4 regions of the Oceanobacillus sp. FSL K6-0127 genome follow, and region 1 is predicted to be linked to each of the others. Evidence: riboswitches for the same ligand, from Rfam matches in the RefSeq annotation. Region 1 holds a riboswitch; each other region holds the start of a gene.
The links. Region 1 has a riboswitch for S-adenosylmethionine ahead of MHH64_RS09220 (cyclase family protein). Riboswitches for the same ligand answer to the same signal wherever they lie in the genome.
Positions count from the first base shown of each region.

Region 2: linked by a shared signal. The riboswitch ahead of ssuE (NADPH-dependent FMN reductase) and the one ahead of MHH64_RS09220 (cyclase family protein) in region 1 are both predicted to bind S-adenosylmethionine.
Region 3: linked by a shared signal. The riboswitch ahead of MHH64_RS13035 (carboxymuconolactone decarboxylase family protein) and the one ahead of MHH64_RS09220 (cyclase family protein) in region 1 are both predicted to bind S-adenosylmethionine.
Region 4: linked by a shared signal. The riboswitch ahead of MHH64_RS03790 (sodium:solute symporter family protein) and the one ahead of MHH64_RS09220 (cyclase family protein) in region 1 are both predicted to bind S-adenosylmethionine.

Region 1 covers NZ_CP150287.1:1,818,198-1,824,142, reverse strand. The annotation lists gene MHH64_RS09240 (acyl-CoA synthetase) at 1-461, opposite strand, end outside; gene MHH64_RS09235 (3'-5' exonuclease) at 631-1,245, opposite strand; gene MHH64_RS09230 (CBS domain-containing protein) at 1,271-2,008, opposite strand; gene MHH64_RS09225 (MBL fold metallo-hydrolase) at 2,080-3,009, opposite strand; SAM riboswitch class I at 3,190-3,292, shown strand; gene MHH64_RS09220 (cyclase family protein) at 3,392-4,144, shown strand; gene MHH64_RS09215 (5-methyltetrahydropteroyltriglutamate--homocysteine S-methyltransferase) at 4,166-5,269, shown strand; gene MHH64_RS09210 (5-methyltetrahydropteroyltriglutamate--homocysteine S-methyltransferase) at 5,313-5,945, shown strand, end outside.
Region 2 covers NZ_CP150287.1:3,633,498-3,639,442, forward strand. The annotation lists gene MHH64_RS17925 (alpha-L-glutamate ligase) at 1-339, opposite strand, end outside; gene MHH64_RS17930 (LLM class flavin-dependent oxidoreductase) at 358-1,410, opposite strand; SAM riboswitch class I at 1,498-1,604, opposite strand; SAM riboswitch class I at 1,732-1,838, shown strand; gene ssuE (NADPH-dependent FMN reductase) at 2,220-2,771, shown strand; gene MHH64_RS17940 (LLM class flavin-dependent oxidoreductase) at 2,806-4,179, shown strand; gene MHH64_RS17945 (hypothetical protein) at 4,246-4,572, opposite strand; gene MHH64_RS17950 (Stk1 family PASTA domain-containing Ser/Thr kinase) at 4,744-5,945, opposite strand, start outside.
Region 3 covers NZ_CP150287.1:2,638,333-2,644,277, reverse strand. The annotation lists gene MHH64_RS13045 (sodium:pantothenate symporter) at 1-469, opposite strand, end outside; gene MHH64_RS13040 (LLM class flavin-dependent oxidoreductase) at 574-1,941, opposite strand; gene MHH64_RS13035 (carboxymuconolactone decarboxylase family protein) at 2,010-2,675, opposite strand; SAM riboswitch class I at 2,796-2,902, opposite strand; gene sigK (RNA polymerase sporulation sigma factor SigK) at 3,398-4,102, shown strand; gene mtnN (5'-methylthioadenosine/S-adenosylhomocysteine nucleosidase) at 4,188-4,877, opposite strand; gene MHH64_RS13020 (YrrS family protein) at 4,902-5,561, opposite strand; gene MHH64_RS13015 (hypothetical protein) at 5,929-5,945, opposite strand, start outside.
Region 4 covers NZ_CP150287.1:775,286-781,230, reverse strand. The annotation lists gene MHH64_RS03795 (flagellin) at 149-898, opposite strand; gene MHH64_RS03790 (sodium:solute symporter family protein) at 1,346-2,971, opposite strand; SAM riboswitch class I at 3,086-3,193, opposite strand; gene MHH64_RS03785 (glutathione ABC transporter substrate-binding protein) at 3,270-4,832, opposite strand; gene MHH64_RS03780 (2-hydroxycarboxylate transporter family protein) at 5,285-5,945, shown strand, end outside.

The sequences.
Region 1 (5,945 bases):
TTATAAGGAAGGGTTATATCCATCAGATAACGGTATTTAATATTCTGTTTGCCAACAGAGTGATCGAGTAAGCCTGCGTATTCCTCTGAAGCAATAAAACCATTAACATCAGCATGCTCTACAATATACTGCACATCTTCTCGATTAAGCATATAGTTGATTGGAATCATAACCGCTCCAATTCGTGCAAGCGCATAATTTACTACAACAAAATCAAGGCTGTTTTTAGACATGACCGTAATCATATCTCCCTTTTTCATGCCATCTGCTAAAAATGCATGTGCTGTCTGATTAACAATGTTATCAAGCTCTTCATAGGTTAACCGTTTGTTTTGATAAGCGAATGCAAATTTAGTCGGGGTTCTTTCTCTCGTACGAGCTAATAAATCTCCTAATGTGTTTCTTCTTGCTCTTTGCAGCAATTTATCCAAATCAGTTTGTACATTTGTATTGGTATTCATCCTACCACTCCCTCAATGGTATCATGATGGCAAGCCTGTTGAATATTCTATCTATTATTTTAATTCAGTTAATTAAAGATAGCAAGTTGCAGTACTCATTCAAGTATATTTATTCGTAAGCATAAAAAAATGCTAGAACAATCATTGCAGATATTCTAGCATTTTTAATTTACTTTAAATATAGTCTTGTACTTCCTTTTACACGTTTCATTTTTGGCGGATAATAGCCACGGTCATAAATTTTTCCATTTGTCATGCTGCACTTTTCTAAAAAACGGTCAAGAGAGTTTGTTTTGGTATCCCGTAATGCTTGAATCATCACTTGCGCAGCGACTCTAGCGTCTTCTAGTGCGTGGTGATGTTCAAACTGAAGGTTATGATAGTTCGCAAGTGTGTTTAATTTATGGTTCTCCAATTCCGGCCAAAGCTTTTTAGCGATATTTACGGTACAAAGGTAGTCCATGTCAGGATATGAGAGCTTGTAATAATCAAGTGTATTGCGAATCACACTCATATCAAAGCTTGCATTATGTGCGATTGTTAGGTGGTCGTTTAAGTAATTCCGCAATGTCGGCCAAACCTCTGCAAATGTAGGAGCATCAGCAACATCATGCTCAGTAATCCCATGAATATACGTATTGAATGATTTAAATTCCATTAATGGATTGATAAGGCTGTAGAATTCATCTATTATGCCATGCTCATTGGCTACTACTAAACCAACCGCACAAGGACTAAAACGTTTTTCATTAGCAGTTTCAAAGTCTATTGCTACAAACTCCATAGCTGTCCCCTTTCGTATTGCATACTCAAATCTCCATAATATCCCAATTGGTAACAATCCCAACTAGTCCTCCACTGGAGCTTCCTTCCTTTGTAATCAATAATGCTTCCAATCGATTGCCTTTTCCAATTTGCTCCTTAAAAATTTCCTTTGCTTCATATACAGATGTCTCCTTTGATATGAATCTAAAGTTATCCCTTTTTTCACATTCCAAGACCTCTACTAATCTTGCATCTAATAGAGAGGTTAATCGATTTTCGATACCTTTCGAAAACCATTTTGTAATTCCTTTATGCGTAATTAACCCCTGAAACACATTACCACTGTATACTGGAAACTTCGTAATCCCTTGCTTATTAACGACTTCTAGTACATTCGATAATGGCTCGGTTTCTTGAAAGCATACGACCTTACGAATAAAAAGCGGGTCTACTTTTCTAGGCTTTAAAAGTTCAATTTCAATTGCTTCTATCCGTTCTACAACGGAATCATGTGGCTCTGCAATAGTATACATGAGATCCGTCTTGTTATGTACAATAGCATTTCGTAACTCAGCAAATTCAAGCAGGTCATCTTGAAACTGTTTTATCAACGCATTTGATTTACCCAGGACTTTAACAGCTCTTGAAAACCCCATTTCTTTCTTAATAAGCAAAGCTTTTAAGCCCTTTTCGATTCGATTGAACGCCGTCAAAAAACGATCTGAGTTTCGATGCACGACAGTTTCATTTTGTTTTAGTATCGGATTGTTAACACGATTCACTTTCCGCCCTCCTTATTCTTTTTCTCTCTTCTACATACCAGTGATTTCGTACACTCAAATATTACGACTGGTTAATGCTGAAAATAAACTTTCTCATTATCATAAAATCGGTGTATCTTATCCATAGACTCTAAGTATATTAGTCTTGTTAAAGTCGCCATAAATGGGCTAACAAAGTGACTAAATTTTAGGCTGCCATAAATTTTTTCACACACTTCGGCTGCTGTCAAAGTCTCTGCTTTCACAATGCTTTCAACCTCATTTAACCGACGCTCATGTCCTTGAATCAATGTTTGTACACGTTCACTCAAGCGATGGATATTCTCACCATGCCCTGGTAAGGCTAATGCTGTCGGATAATGCTGCATCCGCTCAACGGATGCAAAATAATCGTTTAATGGATTGAATTCCTCCCCTGTCCACAAACCGATTACAGGAGAAATCTTATTTAAAATATGGTCGCCAATTAGCATTAGCTTCCTGTCTTTTTGATAAAAGCAATAGTGATCCGGAGCATGACCCGGTGTCCAAACAACCTCAAAACACTGATTCCCTAACAGGATGGTATCAGTTTCATCAAAGAATCCATCTGGTTCAAATTCATAGATAAAGGAATCATTACCTATTCTGCCAGGCAAATTCGGCCCACCATGCATATGAAGCAAATCAGCAAGATTTTCTTTAATTCTCTTCTTATCACGATGTTTCAGCATTTCCTTATACCCGAGTTTCGATGTGTAAACGGGAACTCCCTTTTTCTCCTGAAACCATCTCGCTAGACCAATATGGTCCTGATGTGTATGTGTTAAAACAACCTTTTTCACTTCAACACCAGTATCAAATAGCGCTTCCCAAGTCGCAATTGCTTCCTCTGAATAAATCCCTGTATCAATAACGGTATAGCCATTCTCTCCTTTGACAAGATAGCTATTTACCTCTTGCATTCCTCCTGGAAAACGAACGACTAGCTTTTCTATACCCTCACTTACATTAACTAACAAAATATCATCCCCATTGTACAAAGCTCCTTCTATACTATTAATTTTAGCGTTGATCAGTTAGATTGCAAGAATCTCTAACTTTTGCAATTTTTTTCACGCTACATGTAATATTCTTAATTTTAATGGTTGACATTCAGAATCGTATGGAGTATTCTAATTATTAATTTCATACAAAAAACTTTCTTATCCAGAGAGGTGGAGGGACTGGCCCTATGATACCTCGGCAACAGACTTTTTAAGTACTGTGCCAATTCCAGAAGCAATGATTGCTTGAAGATAAGAAGAGATATTAGACGATACGGTGCCTAACCTCTTCTTATTTTTAAGAAGAGGTTTTTTCTTTTCTTTAAAGAAGTTTTAAAAAACTACTGGAGGGGATTAAATGGCAACGGTTCAAGCAGGAACAGAATTACAACAGGCAATTGCGTTACTGAAAAAGAAAAATTGGGTAGACCTCACGCACGCATTCGGGCCAAACTCACCACATTTCGCAGCATTTGACGATGCCGAATTCAAAACACTTTTCACACATGATGATGGCTTTTTCGCACAACGATTTACCTTTCCTGGACAATACGGCACACACATTGATGCACCAATTCATTTTGTACAGGATCAACGTTATCTTGAAGAGCTTGAATTAAAGGAACTTGTTTTACCGCTTGTGGTGATCGATAAGTCAAAGGAAGCTTTAGAAAATAATGACTTCACCTTATCGAAAGAAGATATTCTAGCATTTGAAGCAATAAATGGTGAGATTGAAGCAAGTACATTTGTAGCGTTACGAACCGACTGGAGTAAACGTTGGCCAGATAAAACTGCTTTTGAAAATAAGGACGAAGCTGGTAATAGTCACTTGCCTGGATGGGGAATTGACGCATTGCGATTTTTATTTGAAGAAAGAAACGTAAATGCTGTCGGTCATGAAACATTTGATACAGATTCCTCCATCGATGTCCGAAAGAATGGCTCACTCATTGGCGAGTATTATGTGCTGGAGCAAGATACATACCAAATCGAGCTTCTAACCAATTTAGATAAAGTACCAACAAAAGGTGCTTATATCTTTAATATCGTTGCCAAACCAGAAAAAGCAACTGGATTCCCAGTAAGATCTTTTGCAATATTACCTTAATAAAAATATGGAGGGATTTTCATGACGAAAACATTAATTAAAGCACCATTTAAAGCAGATCACGTAGGAAGTTTATTACGACCGGAAAGGGTTCATAAAGCGAGAAAGGATTTTAAAGAAGGAGCTATTCCGGCAAGTGAGCTTCGTACGATTGAGACAGAGGAAATTAAGCGAGTGGTTGATAAACAAATTGAAGTTGGCCTTCAGGCTGTAACCGATGGGGAGTTTCGCAGAAGATTTTGGCATACAGATTTCTTAGAGCATTTTATTGGTATTGAAGGCTATGTACCAGATCATGGATTTAAATTTGTGGACGTGGAAACGGAAAAATACGACGTGCGCAATGTTGGAAAAATAGCATTTAACCCAGACCATCCATTCATCAAAGATTTTATTGAGTTTAAAGAAATTGTTGGTGACAGGGCTGTCGCAAAACAAACGATTCCAAGTCCAAATCAGTTATTCAATGCTGGGATTCGGAATGCAGATGTCTATCCAGACATTGAGGAATATGCACATGATATTATCGTCGCTTACCGTGATGCGATAAAAGCATTTTACGATGCTGGCTGTCGTTACCTGCAATTAGATGATGTCTATATTGCAGGATTGAGCTCTGATACGATTCCATTTAATGATAGTAAATTAACAAGAGAATATTTAATCGATTTAGCGCTTCGTGTTGCTAATGGAGTGCTAGAAGATAAACCAGAGGATTTAGTTGTAACAACACATCTATGTCGCGGAAACTATCAATCTACCTGGGCGTTTGAAGGAAGCTACGCAAAAATTGCACCAACATTATTCGCAAAAGAAAAAGTAGATGGCTTTTTCTTAGAATATGATGATGACCGTTCTGGAACCTTTGAGCCCTTGAAGTATATCCCAGAGGGCGGTGCACAAGTAGTCATTGGCGCTGTAACATCTAAATTTGGTGAGCTTGAAGATAAAGAGGCATTGAAAGCACGCATTCAGGAAGCTGCTAACTATGTACCGTTGGAGCAAATAGCTTTAAGTCCGCAGTGTGGATTCGCGTCAACCCATCATGGTAACAAGCTAACAGAGGAAGAACAATGGAATAAACTGAAATTTATCGTAGACATTTCAAAAGAGATTTGGGGATAATTTTCCTACCTACTATTAAAATAAAAGAAAGAAGGAATAGATCATGACACAAACGCTAGTAAAAGCGCCATTCAAAGCAGATCACGTAGGAAGTTTATTACGTCCAGAGAACCTACATCAGGCAAGAGAAGATTTTAAAACAGGCAAAATCACTGCAGCAGAATTACGTGAAGTCGAAACAAAGGAAATCAAACGTATTGTTGATAAACAGATTGAAGTCGGATTAGAAGCAGTAACCGACGGTGAATTCCGTCGCAGCTGGTGGCATCTTGATTTTCTTGAGCATTTAAATGGGATTGAAGGCTACAACACCGAAAAAGGCTATCAATTCGATGGCGTAGAAACAGACCGATATCATGTGCGTAACACCGGGAAAATTTCCTTTAATGCCGATCATCCGTTTATTAAGGACTTTATTGAATTTAAGGAAATTGTTGGTGACCGTGCGGTTCCGAAACAAACGATTCCAAGTCCAAACCAGCTATTTGAAGTTGGGATACGAAACCCAGAAATTTATCCAGATATTGAGGAATATGCCAACGATATTACACAAGCATACCGAGATGCTGTAAAAGCATTCTATGATGCTGGTGTGCGTTACTTACAACTAGACGATGTGTACATTGCTGGACTTTCATCTTCTGACTTTAAATTAATCGATACTGGCGGCTATTCA
Region 2 (5,945 bases), 1.8 Mb from region 1:
TGTCTTTGGTGTCTTAACACCATACTTTTCAAGCTCAAGATATTGCAGAACCTTGCTTACTTCAAGCTGCAGTGCACGACTGCCGTTTATTACAGTTCTTCCATGATGCTCTAACCACGCGAGTACAGCATTCGTTAATTCTGGTGCAAACCGATTTCCACGGGTATGTGACGAAGCACTCATCCGATTGTAAAAAACCCCTTCTGGAGGTGCTGCACTAAGATCAACCGTACCATTATCAAGCAACCAATCTTCATAAGGTAAATTAAGCTCTTTTAATCGATTAATTAAATGCTCTGTCCACTCATTATTTTCATGGATAACGTATATTTTACTCATTTATAATTCTCCCCTAACTTAGATATTCGTTAATGTATTACGTAATTCTTCAACCTTAGGCATTACTTGCTTTGCAAAGCGTTCCAATTCTTCAAGCTGTGGAGAGCATTGTAATAATAGTTGATCTACTCCGGCTGCTTCATAAGCTAAAATTCGCTTTGCAATTTGTTCCGGTGTGCCAACAAGATTCGGACGCAATCCCCGGTTTGATACTGAGTAATCTTGCAATTTAAGCTGTTGCTCAAGCTCTGATTTCGTTGTAAAATCTTTCATACCTGCATAGCCTGCTGCATCTTTAACTGTCGTAATACGGTGTAATTCTTCCTGTGCCTCTTCCTCCGTATCTCTGCAAATAACATAGGCAGCCATACTAAATGATTGCAATGCTTCTTTTTCAGCCTTCTTTCTACGTCTCTTCATATCTTCAATTTTATTCCTAACTTCTTCCACCGTTCCGCCATGCATCACATATGCGTCACAATAAGCTGTAATAACTTGCTTTCCTTTTTCACTCTCACCACCAGCATATAAAATTGGATTTGGCCGTTGAACTGGCTTTGGTGATAAATTTGTATTTTTAATGTTATAAAACTTTCCATCATAAGAAAATGTCTCTTCCGTCCATAATCCTTTTAAAACTTCTAAAAATTCACTTGTACGATCATAGCGATCATTATGCTCTGTAAATTCTCCACCATACTGTTTGGCCTCTTCCTCCCACCAACCAGAGACAACATTTAAAGTGAATCGACCATTGCTAATTTGGTCAATATTTGCGGCCATTTTAGCAGTTACCGCCGGGTTATGGAATACCGGTCGGACAGCGGTCATAATTTCCATTTTCTCGGTAACAGCTGCCAGTGCTGCGGCAGTTGTCCATGCTTCAATAGAATCGGCTTCAATCCCTTTAATATCATTCAAATATAATTCAGCTATTAACGTTGTATCATAACCCCACGTTTCAGCGTGTTGAATGACTTTCTTTGCGTAATCAAATGTTGGTGGCATATTTTCATCCTCTACATTCCTTAGCCATCCACCAAAAATCGGTAACCAAAACCCATATTTCATTGTTCCATCTCCTCCTAACTTCTGTTCAACAAAAAACCTCTATTCTAGGATAAGAATAGAGGTTTTACATATTATGTATGTATGCTCTTCTTATCTTCCAAGCAGTCTGCTTGATGGAATTAGCACAGTATTCTTAAATGAACCTGTTGCCGAGGATTCTTTGGGCCATGTCCCTCCACCTCTCGTGATAAGATAAATCAAATAATGAAGTTGTTGGTTGAATAATAATATAAAACTTAAGAAATGTCAATCAATTAATTCTTATAATTCTTAGTTGACTTATATGATTTGATATATTAGAATATATCCAACAATTGAAAATTCTTATCAAGAGAAGCTGAGGGAACTGGCCCTATGACGCTTCAGCAACCACTAATTATTTTAGAAAGGTGCTACTTCCAGCAAGATTTTTTCTTGAGAGATAAGAGCTGATAAATGATGTAGTGTACCCTCTTTTCTCTTTTTAGAAGAAAAGGGGGTTTTTTACTCGTATTAAATATTTAGTACCTGTCAACTAAATTTAAACTGTGAACTAACTGCTTTGGTATGAGCAATTCCGCTAAATATACACAATGATCTAGCACTAGCGGTGGAAACAAACAGTGACTTCTGCCGGGGGACGGAGCCATAGTGAGACTTCAAAAACGACAGTTCAAAAAGGTTCACGGGTCACCCGAATAAAGCGTAGTGTGTTTCCGTAGCGAGTATACGTACCAATCCATCATTACAGATTAGTGCAGTTTCTCAAAAGTCTAATATTAACCAGTGTTTCGTAGAGTACAAATAAAAAGCTAAAGGAGAATGTTTACATGAGCGAGATTGTAATTCTATCCGGAAGTCCTTCTGAGTTTTCAAGATCTGAGCAGGTGCTTAAATATTTAGGTACTTTATTAGAAGGTGAGCAATTCTCAGTAACGCATATTTCTGTAAAAGATGTACCATATGAAGATTTATTTCAAGGAAATTTCAATAGTACTGCTGTTAAAGAAATTGCAGTCAAAATCCAACATGCCAAAGGACTAATCGTCGGATCACCAGTATATAAAGGAGCATATTCCGGTGTGCTAAAAGCTTTGATTGATATATTGCCACAGGATATTTTGAAACATAAGCCAGTACTACCGCTTATGACAGGTGGAAGTCCCTCCCATTTACTTGCTGTCGAATATACGTTAAAGCCAGTTCTTGCTACATTAAAAGCACATAATTTAAAAGGTCTTTACCTATTGGATAGACAGATTGATAAGCAAAATCCCCTTCCAATTATTGATGAAGATATTTTACAACGAACAAAAAAACAACTCTTTTACTTTGTTCAGCTTATAAATAATCCAGTTGCTAGAGAAGTTGTTACGTACTAAAGATGCTATTCAATAATAAAAAGGGAGAAATAATATGACAAAAAAGCGTATTTTTTTAAATGCTTTCGATATGAATACTCCGGGACATCAATCACCTGGACTATGGACACATCCAGATGATCAGTCGCATCGATACAAAGATAGTGCCTATTGGACTGAGCTTGCAAAAACATTAGAAAATGGAAGATTCGATGCAGTCTTTATTGCAGATGTATTAGGGACCTATGATGTATATGGTGAATCCCGTGATGCAGCAGTAAGAAATGGTGTGCAATCACCAGTTAATGATCCATTTCTAATTGTTCCATACATGGCAGCAGTGACAAAGCATCTGGGTTTTGGAATTACTGCTTCTGTGACACATGAGCATCCATACACATTTGCTCGTAAAATCAGTACGTTAGATCATTTAACAAATGGACGTATTGGCTGGAACATCGTTACCTCTTATTTAAAAAGCGCAGCTGTTAATATGGGATTAGAAGATCAGATTAATCATGATGAACGCTATAATATTGCGGAGGAATATTTGGAAGTTTGCTATAAGCTTTGGGAAGAAAGCTGGGAAGATGATGCGGTAAAGCTTGACAAAGAAAATCGCGTTTTTACAGATCCAAGTAAAGTTCATGATATTAACCATCAAGGAAAATATTACCGGGTCCCTGGTGCTCATCTATGTGAGCCTTCTCCCCAACGGACCCCTGTTCTTTATCAGGCGGGCGCATCCAAAAAGGGGCGTGCTTTTGCTGCTAATAATGCGGAGCTTGTTTTCATTGGCGCACCAACGATTGCAACAGCAAAAGCAACCGTGGATAAACTGCAAGAAGATATCGAACGGGCAGGAAGATCCAAAGAAGAAATAAAAATTCTTATGATGTTTGTACCGATTGTTGGCAAAACAGAAGCAGAGGCTAAAGAAAAATATAAAGACTATCAACAATATATAAGTGCAGAAGGTGCACTAGCACTATTCGGTGGGTGGACTGGAGTCGATTTATCCCAGTACGCAAAGGATCAAGAAATCAGTTATATCGAAAATGATTCGATTCGGTCCGCACTTGAAAATTTCACAAAAATCCATCCTGATCGACCATCAACAGTAGAGGATGTTATCCAAACAATTGGTATTGGTGGAATGGGAGCAACGGCAATTGGCGCTCCCGAACAGATTGCAGATGAGATGGAGCGATGGGTCAACGAAGCTGGTATAGACGGATTTAACATCGCATATGCCATTACTCCAGGGTCTTTTAAAGATTTCGTTGAGCTCGTTATACCTGTTTTACAAGAAAGAGGACTTGTTCAAACCGAATATGAAGGAAGTACTTTAAGAGATAACTTATTTGGAAAAGGCGATAAGCTCCTTGACACGCATCCTGGAAGGAAAAAACACTTGCTTGTAAAGTAGTAATAACTAAAAAGGAAAGCATGCCATTTCATTATAGGCATGCTTTTTTACTGGTGAGTTTACCATTCAATGTCTGTGCTCCTCACTATGTATTACTTCTTCCAAAAATGTTTCAGATTTCGTATGATCATGTTCATCACAGTAATAAACAACTGTTTTTATTTTATGAGAAATATCACATACATATGAATATCTAAGGAGGTTTTTCATATACGAACCCTCATGAGAACCTACTTCCAATACAGTTGTATCCGTACTATATTCTACCCAATTATGATGTGATGATTCCTTATCATTACTCTCATGCTCTATTACTTCTGCATTCACTGTATTATATGACACTGCTAGGACAATTACTTGGAGAAGAACCACTGCAAAAATCAATTTTTTCATCAATTCACCCACTAATTTAAAGTCATTAAATAATTTCTGCCGTTTTTTATGAAAATATACATTTAGATTCAATTCTCTTGTATGGAAATTAAAAACAGGAGCACTATCCCTATAAATGATAGTACTCCCATTATAACTTTAAAGGCTTCTCAGTCTAAAATAATATTGCTTTTATTTCTCATAAACCTCATCGCTCTCATCACTTTCCACAGATTGTTCCGGTCCGCCACCGACTACATAATCTTCCGGTGCATCCTCAAAGTAATCGGACGGATTCGGTGCTGCCGAAGCATTATTGCTTATACGGATTTCAACCGTATAAGTCATCCGAACAAATTCATTAAATACACCCATGTCCACGACGGTACCTTTCACTTCAGGGGAATCAACATATTTCACAATATAGTTAATATCGGCACCTTTCGAGTGATATTCTTCATAAAACAATCTTGGCAGATCGCCTTCTAACTGACCTCGAAAATCACGTAAATAAGGACTTCCTTCTGAATAAGTAACGGTAATATTCTTATTATCTTTATCTGTCAGCTTTGTTCCTGCCTCAACGGACTGTGAAATAAGTGTTCCGTATGAAACATCTGTGCTAAATTTATGTTTTACTGTCACGAGTAGATCAGGATAATTTGCCACAGCTTCTTCTGGAGTCAGCTCCCCAAAGTTCGGAACTTCAGTAGCTTCTCCCAATGAGACAACAACTTTCATTTTATCCCTTTTAGCAATTTTTTCATCTGGTGCTTCACTCTGACTAATAATATTCCCGGCTTCAATCGTGTCGGAATCCGATTCTTCATATGTCATTTCAATTTCATTGGTTTCTGCCCATTTTTCTACTTCTTCTTTGGCTACCCCAGCAAAATCAGGTATGTTGATATTCTTCTCGAAAACTTCTTTTCCTTTTGAATAATAGACAGCAGCACTATCTTTACGCTTGTATTCTGATTCATCAATGTTGCTATCCCTGATGGAAAACTGAATAAAGCCACCTTCTTCGATATCATCGCTATATTCTGTGACCATCTGCAAATTTTCTGCTTTATTTTCATCAATCCAGGTTTGCGCTTCCTCATGTGTCATCTCCGAAAAATCAACAAGCGGAATAACCTCTTCTGGGTCAGCTCCTAAGCTGCTAGTTAATTGAAGCGTTTTTCCTTTTCTAATCTTTTCTCCAGGAGATACACTTTGCGAAATAATCTGGTTTGCATCATACTCCATACTATATTCCTGCGCTAATTCAACCTCTACATCATTTTCACTTGCCCAAGAACGTGCTTCTGAAACAGGCTTGTCCACAAAATTTTCAACTTTCACATGAACAAGCATATAGTAAATGAAGAATATCAAAACACAAGCTAAGA
Region 3 (5,945 bases), 820 kb from region 1:
AATTCATACCAAGCAGATACTCAAATATCCTTGCACCAGCTACAAATTGCGCAGCTATGTAAAAAATATTAAAAAGTAAAATTAACCCTGTTCCCACTCGCAAAATATCACTATTATAAAAATCGCCAAGCCAGTCTGGTAATGATAGTGATTTTTGTTTGGTATTCAACTTTCTTACCTTTTTTGCAACCATTAGCATTCCTATTGGGCCGCCACCTATCATTGCTAAGAAAAGCCATAAGTTAGATAGACCCCAGTCATAAGACCATCCTGGATATCCTAGAAAGGTTGCAGCGCTCAAATAGGTTGCAGCAAAAGATAGGCCTAAGATGACTGGTCCTAACGTTGTTCCTCCAGTTGCAAAATCACGGACATTTTTCGTTTTTCTGGCGCCAATATAACCAAGAAAAAGCATAACCACAAGAAAGAGTGAAAAACCTATCCATGTATATAATGTGGTAGCTTGCATGCACTGACCCCTTTCTCTGAATTATCAGCTAATTAATCGTAGTAAAAACACTATGTGCTTGGTTTTTGAATGTAAGTATAAGAATTTAAAAATACCATCACACCTTATACATGTAATTTCAATTTTCTTGCCGGATGATTGTTGGGCAAATATGGACTTTTGGTTTCAAAAAGATTTTCTCTTAATGTATTACCTTCGTAATCTGTTCTATATATTCCTCGCCTTTGTAATTCAGGTACAACATGGTCAACAAATTCCCGAAAAGTTTCTAATGAATACGATTGTGCAATATTAAAACCATCTACGTTAGCCTCAACAGCCCATTTCTGTAATTTATTTGCTATTTGTTCTGGTGTGCCAATAAATTTTGCCGTGCCATTGCCTAGACCATGATTTTGAAGTGCCTCACGAAGTGTCCACCTTTTTTGGGGATCCTTTGTATACATGTCTAAATTCCCCTGTACTGCTTCTGTTTCCATATCATCTAAATACTGATCCGGATTATATTTAGATAGATCGATACCTGTATGCCCAGAAAGCAATGCAGCTGTCCCCTCATAACTAACAAGGCTTTTTAATTTCTCGTATTTAGCAAATGCTTCTTCCTCTGTAGAACCAATAATGGGAAGAACCATTGGAAAAATACGAATATCCGTTGCATTTCTTCCCTGCTCTACTGCACGTTTTCGAATATCTGCAGCGTAATTTTTCATTGCTTCCAGTGAATGTCCCTTTGTGAAAACTGCTTCAGCGTGTTTGGCTGCAAAATCTCTTCCTCTCGAAGAAGCACCAGCTTGAAAAAGTACTGGAGTCCGTTGTGGTGATGACTCCGTCAAATGTGGACCAGGTACATGATAAAATTCACCTGTGTGATCGATCGTATGTACTTTTTTAGGATCTGCAAAGGTATCCGTCTCCTTGTCATAAACAACCGCTTCGTCTTCCCAGCTGTGTTCCCATAACTTGTAAACGACTTCAAGAAATTCATCAGCACGGTCATAGCGTAAATTTTTAGGCAATCTACCTGACAGGCCCAGATTAATTGCCTCACTCTCTAAATACGATGTGACTACATTCCAAGCAATTCTTCCTTCGGTCAAATGGTCCAGTGTTGAAAGCTGGCGTGCAAGTGCGTATGGCTGGGCATAGGTTGCTGAAATCGTTGGAGCGAATCCGATGTGCTTTGTGACCGCTGCCATAGCTGCAATTGGCATTAATGGATCATGTGCCGGCAATTGCACAGCATGCTTAATTGCAGCATCATGATTACTACCATAAACAGAATACGTGCCTAGCACATCGGCAATAAATACGGCATCAAATTTTCCTCGCTCTAACACTTGCGCTGTTTCTGTCCAATAATGAATTCGATTATGAAAAGCCCCCTTATCTTTTTCATGTTTCCATAACCCCATGGAATGAGGCGATGGTGAATTTTGTACAAAGCCGTTCAGATGAATTTGTTTTTCCAACTGGAACACTCCTCCTATAAATTTGCTTAGATATGGCTTTACTGCTCGCACGATTATCAGAAACAATACTACTCGTCAAAAGCGTTTAAGGCATTTACACTATGTGCGATTGCCGATCCAGCTTTCAGTGCTACAGCAACAAAAATTGCTTCAGAAATCTCTGCTAAGTTTGCTCCTGTATTTTTTGCATTTTTCGTATGCAAATTAATACAATACGCACAACCTGTTGTATGTGCACAAGCAACTGCAATTAACTCTTTTTCTTTTTCACTTAAGTTTTCTGCTTTTATGGAATGGTGATCAAAATTTAAAAATGCCTTAAAGGTTTCATCGTTCAACTTAGAAAATTCCTTTATTCGGTTGAAATACGATGCTTTATACAATTCCTCGTCACTATTTCCATCGTAAGCATTTAGTGCATTTACTCCATGTGCCGCAGCTGATCCCGCCTTTAATGCTGTTGCAACGAAAATCGCCTCTGCCACCTCTTCCTTACTTGCTTTCTGCTTTTTGACATTTTTCACATGTAAATCAATACAATACGGACATCCAGTAATGTGTGCCACAGCAACTGCAATTAATTCCTTTAACTTTACGGATAATTCCCCTTCAGCCAATGCTCGATTATTAAAAGCAAAAAATGACTCGAACGCATCTGGTGCATATTTCTTTAGTTCCTGAAGCCTTCCAAAATAATCCTTTCTGTACAAGCTATCTGTTTTTGTTACACCCATTTTCTTCGCTCCCTTTTCAAATTTACCTATTCATCGCAATATAATCTTTCCCATGATATTACTTGGTTTTTAATCAAATGAAAAAACCTCTTCTGATGAGGAAGAGGTTCTAAATCACTCATCTCATCTTTCAAGCATTTGCTTGCTGGAATTAGCACCTTGTTACATCATTGTAACGGTTGCCGCAGGATCGTAGGACCAGTTCCTCCCCTGACTCTTGATAAGAAAAATCATATTCAATTAATAGGAATTGTTCACATCATACACCTGGTAACGAATCATGTCAACTCTGTTTTTTGAATTTAATACAAAAGTTAGATATTTAGCGTAAGATGACGTTCATTTGACCTATATGAAACTATTTATTGTAACGTGCTCATTCCAAAGTTATATCGTCAAAATCTATTGCTTTGCTAGCTCCTGTGCTACTCCAATAATCCAATCCTCTTGACCACCTACTGCACCCATTTATTGGATGCGATGAACGTTTTTTTAATCTTATCGCTAGTATGTAATATAGGTACGAGTTACAAACCAACCTTTATCTTTTCACAAAGTATTTGATGAATAAGTCCGTTATCAAATCAACTAAAACCTTAAAAAGCCTGTTTCCATAACAAATTTTCGTGGACAGACACGAATCCTCTCTTTAAGTCATAAAGATGTTATATAGGCAAAAGCCCAATCTTGAAGCAGACTGTTCACTTAGGAGGTGATTGCGTTTGTCCGGGATTTTATCTGTGCTTGCTCTTCTAATTAAGGAAGCCCTCTTTTTTGTTTCTTATGTAAAAAACCATGCATTCCCGCAACCATTACCCTCTGATGAAGAAGCGAAATACATCGAGGAAATGCAAAATGGAAGTGAAACAGCCAGAAACAAACTTATTGAACATAATTTAAGACTTGTTGCTCACATTGTAAAAAAGTTTGAGAATACTGGTGAGGATATGGAGGATTTAATTTCAATTGGAACCATTGGTCTTATAAAAGGGGTCGAAAGCTTCTCAACAGATAAGGGAACAAAATTGGCAACATATGCTGCTCGTTGTATTGAAAACGAAATATTGATGCACCTTCGCGCATTAAAAAAAGTGAAAAAAGACGTTTCCTTGCACGATCCAATTGGTCAAGACAAAGAAGGCAATGAAATCAGTCTAATTGATATTCTTGAGGCAGAGAATGATAATGTAATTGAATACATCCAATTGAATATGGAGATCGCCAAAATGCAAAAGTATTTTTCTGTTCTCGATAAACGAGAGCGAGAGGTAATTGTTTATCGCTATGGATTAAATGACTATAACGAAATGACACAGCGAGAAATCGCGAAAAAGCTAAACATATCACGAAGCTATGTCTCACGAATTGAAAAAAGAGCGCTCATGAAAGTGTTTCATGAGTACTATCGAAAAGAGCGCAATAATTAATTTGGAAGGCTTCCAAATGATAAAAAAGCCCAGAAACATGAATTTATCATTGTCTCTGGGCTTTTGCTTTTTATTTAATTCTCGTTTATAAACTCTTAACTACAGCGATAATGAGCTGGGCTGCATTTTTAGCCGCTGTTTCAAGAAATTGATCAAACGAGATGGACGATTTTTTTCCGGCAATATCAGATAATGCACGAATAATAACAAATGGCTTGTTATACTGATGGCAAACCTGTGCAACAGCTGCTGCTTCCATCTCTGAAGCAAGCATCGTCGGAAATTTTTCATGAACAAATGCAACACGCTCGGCATCTTCCATAAACGAATCACCAGTTGCAATAATTCCCTGTTCACAATTTATATCCATATTTTTTACTGCAGCTACTGCTTTTTCAACTAACGTTTTATCTGCCTTGTACATTGGAGGTAGTCCAGGCACCTGTCCATAGCTATAATTAAAGGCAGTTACATCAACATCATGATGGACAACCTCAGTAGAAATGACGATATCTCCCACTTCCAGATTGCTAGCAAAACCGCCAGCAGATCCTGTATTAATAACATGTGTTGGTGCAAAACGTTCATGCATGATGGTAGTAGCCATTGCCGCATTCACTTTCCCAATCCCTGATTTTAACAGAACTACAGATTTATCCTGTAATTTCCCTTGAACAAATAAGCAATTTGCTACTGTTTGTTCTTGTTTTTCTGTCATCTGGTCTAATAATAGTGCAACTTCTTCATCCATTGCACCAATAATTCCGATTGTCATACTATATCCTCCATCAATCTACTTCTATTTTTTATCATTTTCAATTAGAATTTCAACCTTCGTAGGCTGCCATCCTTCATTATCAACCCACGATAGAAATACTCGAAATACTTCCGTTTCTGCTGTGTCAGATACAGTAGCAATTACCTTTTGATCGCCACCATTTTCAATCCACCATTCAATCATATCATCTCCGGTTAAACCAGTAGCTTGTGTAATTGCTCTTCGCATTTCGATTCGATCTTGTGAGCCTTCATCAAATGTTGTTGTATGTGGACCTTCTTGTTCAGTTCCAACAGGTGACCAATCCCCAGTATATGCTTCTGCAACATTATCATCTGAAGGTTCAGCGGACTCTGTTTCAATTTCCTCATCAGCATTATTTTCTTCATTTTCATTTTCAGCTTCCTCGTCTGAAGCTAAATCATTTTCGCTTTCTTCCTGTTCAGGATTATTACCCTCAGCGTCCTCCTCATCCTCTTCCGTGATTAGAAAATCTGAGGATTCATTTTCATTATTTCCTGTTTGCTCTTCAGTTTCATCATCGCCACCGCCAAATAACCACATACCAAGCAATATGATGATGAGAAGTGCACCAGCGATAAGGAAAATGGAAATTAATTTTGTGTTTTTTCTGCGTTTTTCAAATTTGTTTAAACGTGAATGTTTGTCTGATTCACTCATTTCATTTCCCCCTTCCTAAAGTTCATGTTCAAAATAAAGAATAACATAAGTTTATTACATCTGTTACGGGAAAATCAACCGAACTCCCAATGACATACTGATAGTTTATTGAACATCATCTATCTCTATTATAGTATCATACCATATATAATATGCTGATTCATATACATCAATCACTTTTTGCTTTTACGTTTCTTATGTCGATAAAAACCCTTCAGATAACCACTTCTTTTGTATATCAGAACGATAAATATACCTACTAAAATTACAATAATGATAGGTATACAAAAAAGCAACCTCTCCAGCATTATCTGCGTGAAAAACAGTGGTTCTTTGCGAAAAAGAGCATATGTTATATATTATTCATTTAATCAGATCCATAAG
Region 4 (5,945 bases), 1.0 Mb from region 1:
TGATTGCCCAATCTCATCTTTTTTCAAACCTTCACGATTACTGTTTCCAGCTGCGTTGTGGTAAGACGAGCTCTAAGGGTTTTCCAGCATTTCACCCGGTCGTAATCTCTAACCGTTACCAGTTAGGACGACTGTGCCTCATTCAGCTTTAAGCAGCTTCGGCATAATCAACGTCACGGATACGTGATTCTGCAGCAGTTAGGTTTTCTGCTGATGTACCTAGATTGTTGATTGTGTGATCTAGACGGTTTTGAGTCGCACCTAGAAGTGAACGACCTGATGAAACACTTTTAATTTGAGTATCTATTGTGTCAATTAATGCTGTTGCTGTTGCTGTATCAGCAACACTAGTTCCATCTAAAGTTCCTACCGCTGTTTCAATATCAGTTAAATTTATTCCTGCTGTAGCAAAATCAACTGTCATAGTTTGGTCTGTGTTAGCTCCAACTTGGAAAACAACACTTCCAGCTCCGTCTCCAGCAGTTCCATCTAAAAGATTTTGCTCGTTAAATTGTGTTGTTTCTTTTATACGAGTTATTTCCTTACCAAGTTCTGCCAATTCTTGTCCAATTGCATCTCTATCATCTGTCACGTTTGTATCATTTGAAGCTTGAACAGCTAACTCACGCATACGTTGAAGAATTGAATGAGTCTCATTCAAAGCTCCTTCGGCAGTTTGAATCATAGAAATACCGTCTTGAGCATTTTTCTCAGCCATTTCTAATCCACGAATTTGACCACGCATTTTTTCAGAAATCGAAAGACCTGCAGCGTCATCTCCAGCTTTGTTGATACGAAGACCTGAAGAAAGTTTCTCCAATGAATTTTGTGTTGCACCTTGGTTTGCTCCTAATTGACGATGTGCGTTAAGAGCAGAAATATTGTGATTGATAATCATGATCAATCTACCTCCATGTTTTTAATTTTTAGCAAGTCACATCCTTGTGTCTCGCTTCATTATTTATATCGGCATGGTTTAGGAATGTTTTAGCAATTTTATTAAACTTTTTATTATGTCGGTAGATTAGTCATAAATAGACCACAGTACTACTTGGTTACCCAAAAAAGGACCTCCTCCTAAAGAAGGATGCCCTTATGCATTATTTAATAGAAATCTCTCTCCTAATTAGAATCCTTCAATCTATTTTTATAAACTGCTGTAAACGCCCTAATGGTTAATACAAAGACACCAATCAAGACAACGAAAGCAGTGATAATTAAATCCATACTCATTCTACCTCCATTCCCTATTAACACTTTTACTCATTACTTTTCATTGCGATAAATCATCTATACCCCTATTAATCGGGAGATAAACTTTTAGAAATTTAATGGTGTTATGTTCTTAACTGTTGGACGCAATGTATTCCTGTTCTTCTGCAACTACCGCTCCCCGCTCATCTAACCTCACAAACCGAATTGCTGCTATAAAGTAACTCAATATAGCTACAAACATAAACAACCCAAACAATCCACTATTATACGCCTGTTCAAAGTATAAAATATTAACCAGTGTAAAAATTACTCCTCCAATTAATCCCAAGTAACCAAAGCGATCTGTTTTTCGCAATCTTAAACTCGTTCTTCTATTAGCCAACGTCACCAACGTAATTGTCAGGATATTAACCGAGCTTCCAATCCAAACCGGATGTATGTTTAGATAAAATTCCTGTGGATGCCAGCCGCCCAGGTAATACCATAACAGTCCACTAGTAAATCCAGTGAACAAGGAAGCAACTACAGCTCGCTTCGTTACCACCGGCCAGAATAATGCGGCTACTACCGGTGCAAACGTGGCACTATTTCGTATCGTCCAAGCAAATACATTCCACCATGCCGATTGCTCTGTTCGCAATAAGCCAAACGCAATCATCAGGCCGGTTAAAAGCAGCAGCGAGATTTTCGTATATTTAATAAGCTGGTCCCCTGTGGCATTTGGATTAATCGCACTTCCCACATCACGTCCGAGACTTGTGGCACCTGAGAACTGACAAGGTCCACCCCATCCGAGTGCACAACCCCATACACCAAGGAAAAACAAACCTACTAATGGGGCAGGCAAGACTTCCATCAAGTACTGGGGAATCGCGATAAGTCCAGTGGATGCATTCGGCACAACGGTGGCAGCTGATATTCCGAAGATAACGCCACCGACTATGAATGGAATCGCCATGAATCCAGCCATGACAAGTCCTTTTTGACCCTCTTCTGGCGAGCGGGAGGATAATGCCATTTGGAAAGCAGCCTGAGCCAGAATGACGTTAACGAGGAACGTCCCAAACCAGACGACAATTACTTGCAGTCCGACACTTCCAAAGTTAAACATTTCTGGACGCTCCATGTTCAATGCAGCTAAACCTGATATTCCGGGATTGATGAAAAAGGCAACAACTCCAATTACGATCATTAATCCGAATGCAAACATATTCATCGTTTGTGTGAAGGCAATGGACCACATGCCACCAGCTTGTAAATAGATAAAAAGTAAAATAGCAGTAAACGCAACGGATAAACTCAATGAAATACCTGTAAACACATGAAATGCAGAAGCAAATGCGATTGCCGTGGCAACGGACCACATGGGAAAGGCAAATGCAGTAATTGCTCCTGATAAGCCTTTTGCCGTTCTACCATACGTATCTCCTATCAAACCAGAAACCGTTACAAGCATCTTTTTCCGGAAAGAACGGATAATCAACAAAGCAATAATAAATATTTGAACCATTTCCGCCACCCCATACCAGATTGCGGAGATACCGGTTAAATAAGATAACTCCAAAATAGAGATAAATGTGGATCCCGAGAATAATCCAGTTATACAAAACGCAACAATCCATTTATTGAAATTCCGATTTCCAACAAAATAACTATCTTTCTTTGTCACACGTCTTTTGGCAATTTGCCCTGCCGATATGAGCGCAAATGTATATCCTAATGCCAGTATAATTGTCCATACACCATATTCTGTCACAACTAGTCACTCCCTTAATATTTACATCACCTTATTCCAAACAAATATTCAATTACAAAGACAAAGCAAAAACCCCCTTCCATAAGAAGAGGGTAGATAAATTCAGGGCACCTCTTCTTATCTTTCAGACCAGTGTCTGATGGAATTGGCACAGTACTCAATAAATTGAGCCCGCTGCCGAGGTATCAAAGGGCCATATCCCTCCACCTCTCTTGATAAGAAGTTCAATATTCAATTGTATTAAAATTACACCTTCACGATGAAAAAGTCAATGTTATTTTAAAATTCAATTTATCTGTCAATCAATCGTTACATCACGCAAAAATGGGAAACTACTTGGATACTGATAAAATCCACTCACTTCATCCCTTAAACCAGCTAGCAATACAGAATGGTAAAGTGGAACGATTGGAGCTTCATCTACAATTATTTGTTGTGCTTCACTATATAGTTGCAGTCTTTCTTCTTCCGCTCCCTCTTGTCTTGCCTCCTCCAGCAACTCATCTACCTCATCATTCGCATAAAAAGACCTGTTTCCTGGATTTCCGGCATTTGCTGAATGAAACATCGGGTACAGTCCGTAATCCGCATCCAATGTTACAGTCCCCCAGCTTCCGATAAACATATCAACACCGCCATTACCAGTCACTTCTAAATAAGTTCCTACTTCGGTCATCTCAATGTCAATAGTGATACCAATTTCTTTTAGTTCTGCTTGGATAACCTGCGCGATATCCGATGTATTTGTATCGTAGGCCATGATTGTCGCATTGAAACCATCCTCATAGCCCGCTTCCTTTAATAGTTCCTTTGCTTCCTCAATGTTATAATCGATAGGCTCTACATCCTCATCATACCCAAACACGGTAGGCGCGAGCGGTCCTTTTGCTGGTAAAGCCACACCATTTAGTACCCCTTCGATAATTTCTTCTTTATTAATTGCTTTTGCAATCGCCTGTCTTACCCTAGGATCTGTAAATGGTTCTTTTTCTACATTGAAGCCAAGATAAGACATACTTGCGCTATCCGATTGTTTAACGTGTGTACCTTCATTCGTATCCACTTCGTCAATATTGCTTGTATTTACTGGATAAATGATATCCGAATCACCCGTTTGCAGCTCTGCAATTCGTGTTAAATCCTCTGGGACAAATTTAAAGGTTACCGAATTTACACCGGCCTTATCTCCCCAATAGTCTTCATTTTTTACAACTTTTATTTGTTCTCCACTTGTTCGGTCATCATATTTGAAATATCCTGTACCGATTGGGTTCTCATTAACTGTTGCAAACGGTTCTCCACCATTAGCTATTGCTTCATTATCCTTTTCAATCGCCTCAAGACTGATCATATGCCCGCCCGGATGTGCCAAATGAGATGGCAATGCTGAAAAAGGATATTTTGTATGAATCTGTACCGTATATTCGTCTACTACTTCCACGGAATCAATCATATCGAATAAAAAGGCTAGCGGTGAGCCCATATCAGGATCAAGAACGCGATCCAGGTTCGCTTTTACTACTTCCGCGTTAAATGCACTGTCATCATGGAACGTAACATCTTCTCTAAGCTTTGCTTCCCAGACAGTATCTTCAATTTGTTCAAGGCTCTCAGCTAAAGCTGGTTGAATCTCCAAATCTGTGTTTTGTTCAACCAACGTATCATAGATGGCATTCATCACATATAAGGAGTTACCATCATTTGCAGCGTGCGGATCCAGCGATACTGGCTCTGCAGCTAATCCAACTGTCAGATCCTTTTGTTCCTCTGCATTCTCTGATTCATCTGCTCCGTCACCAGCACATGCAGAAATAACCAATAAACCAGCTATAAGTAAAATAAATAATAATGCTTTTTTCAATTTAACCACACTCCACGTGTTGATATTTTTACTACTTTTAATTTCTATGATTGTTTACTCTCCATTATCCTCAATCAATTATGTATCTATTATGATCTGTTCAGTTATTTTAAGAACAGTTTATATCCCCCTCCTAGCAACGTCTATCTCTCAATTCAATTATTCAATAATACCGATGAATTTACTTTGAATTGAATATATAATAGCATTCAATGTTTTTAATTACAAACTAATTAACTATGAGAATAGCTCTTTTTCCTTACAATGAGATTCTAAACATCATAACATCACATATTCTGATATTTATTAGCAAATATATTAGTTTTACATTATAATTCTTAATATTTATGATGGATAATAGAAATCAAAGCAAGTATACGTTCCAATTAATAGAAAGCGCTATCAAAATTTGTTTGTTAGGGAAATACTTATCTAAAAAAGGAGTGGGATTAATGGGCAGTGAAAATGTTGTGAATACAAAAAGAAAGAATAATAATTTTAATCAAGAGATTTACGGAATAAAACTTCCAATATATCTTTTACTATTAGTACCTGCAATAGTAGGATTATACCTTGATGTCGTTCCTTCTAGTTTAATTACTGGTTTTATGATTACGATGGGCTTAGGTGGTTTGTTCATGTGGATGGGGGATTCCATTCCAAAATTCTCTGATTTTGGAGGAGGTACTATACTTTGCATCTTCCTACCCTCTCTACTAATTTATATCGGAATTTTGCCTGAAGTAACTGCTGAATTAGCTGCTGATTTCTATAGTGGTTTTGGATTCTCTAACCTAATTGTTGCAGGATTAATTGTCGGAAGTATATTAGGAATAAAAAAGGAAGTTCTTATTAATGTAGCTTTAAAAATGTTAATTCCTTTATTAACGACGATATTACTGGCAGCATTAGCGGGTGGTTTGCTAGGGCAACTATTTGGTATAGGATTTAAACAAACGATTCTTATGATAGTGGCACCGATTATGGCAAGCGGAATAACTACAGGGGCCATTCCGCTTTCGGAGATTTATGCTGATAATATGGGAGGTTTGCCAGTAGATTATTTCGATATTCTTGCACCTGCAGTAATCGTTTCTAATATTATTTGTATAC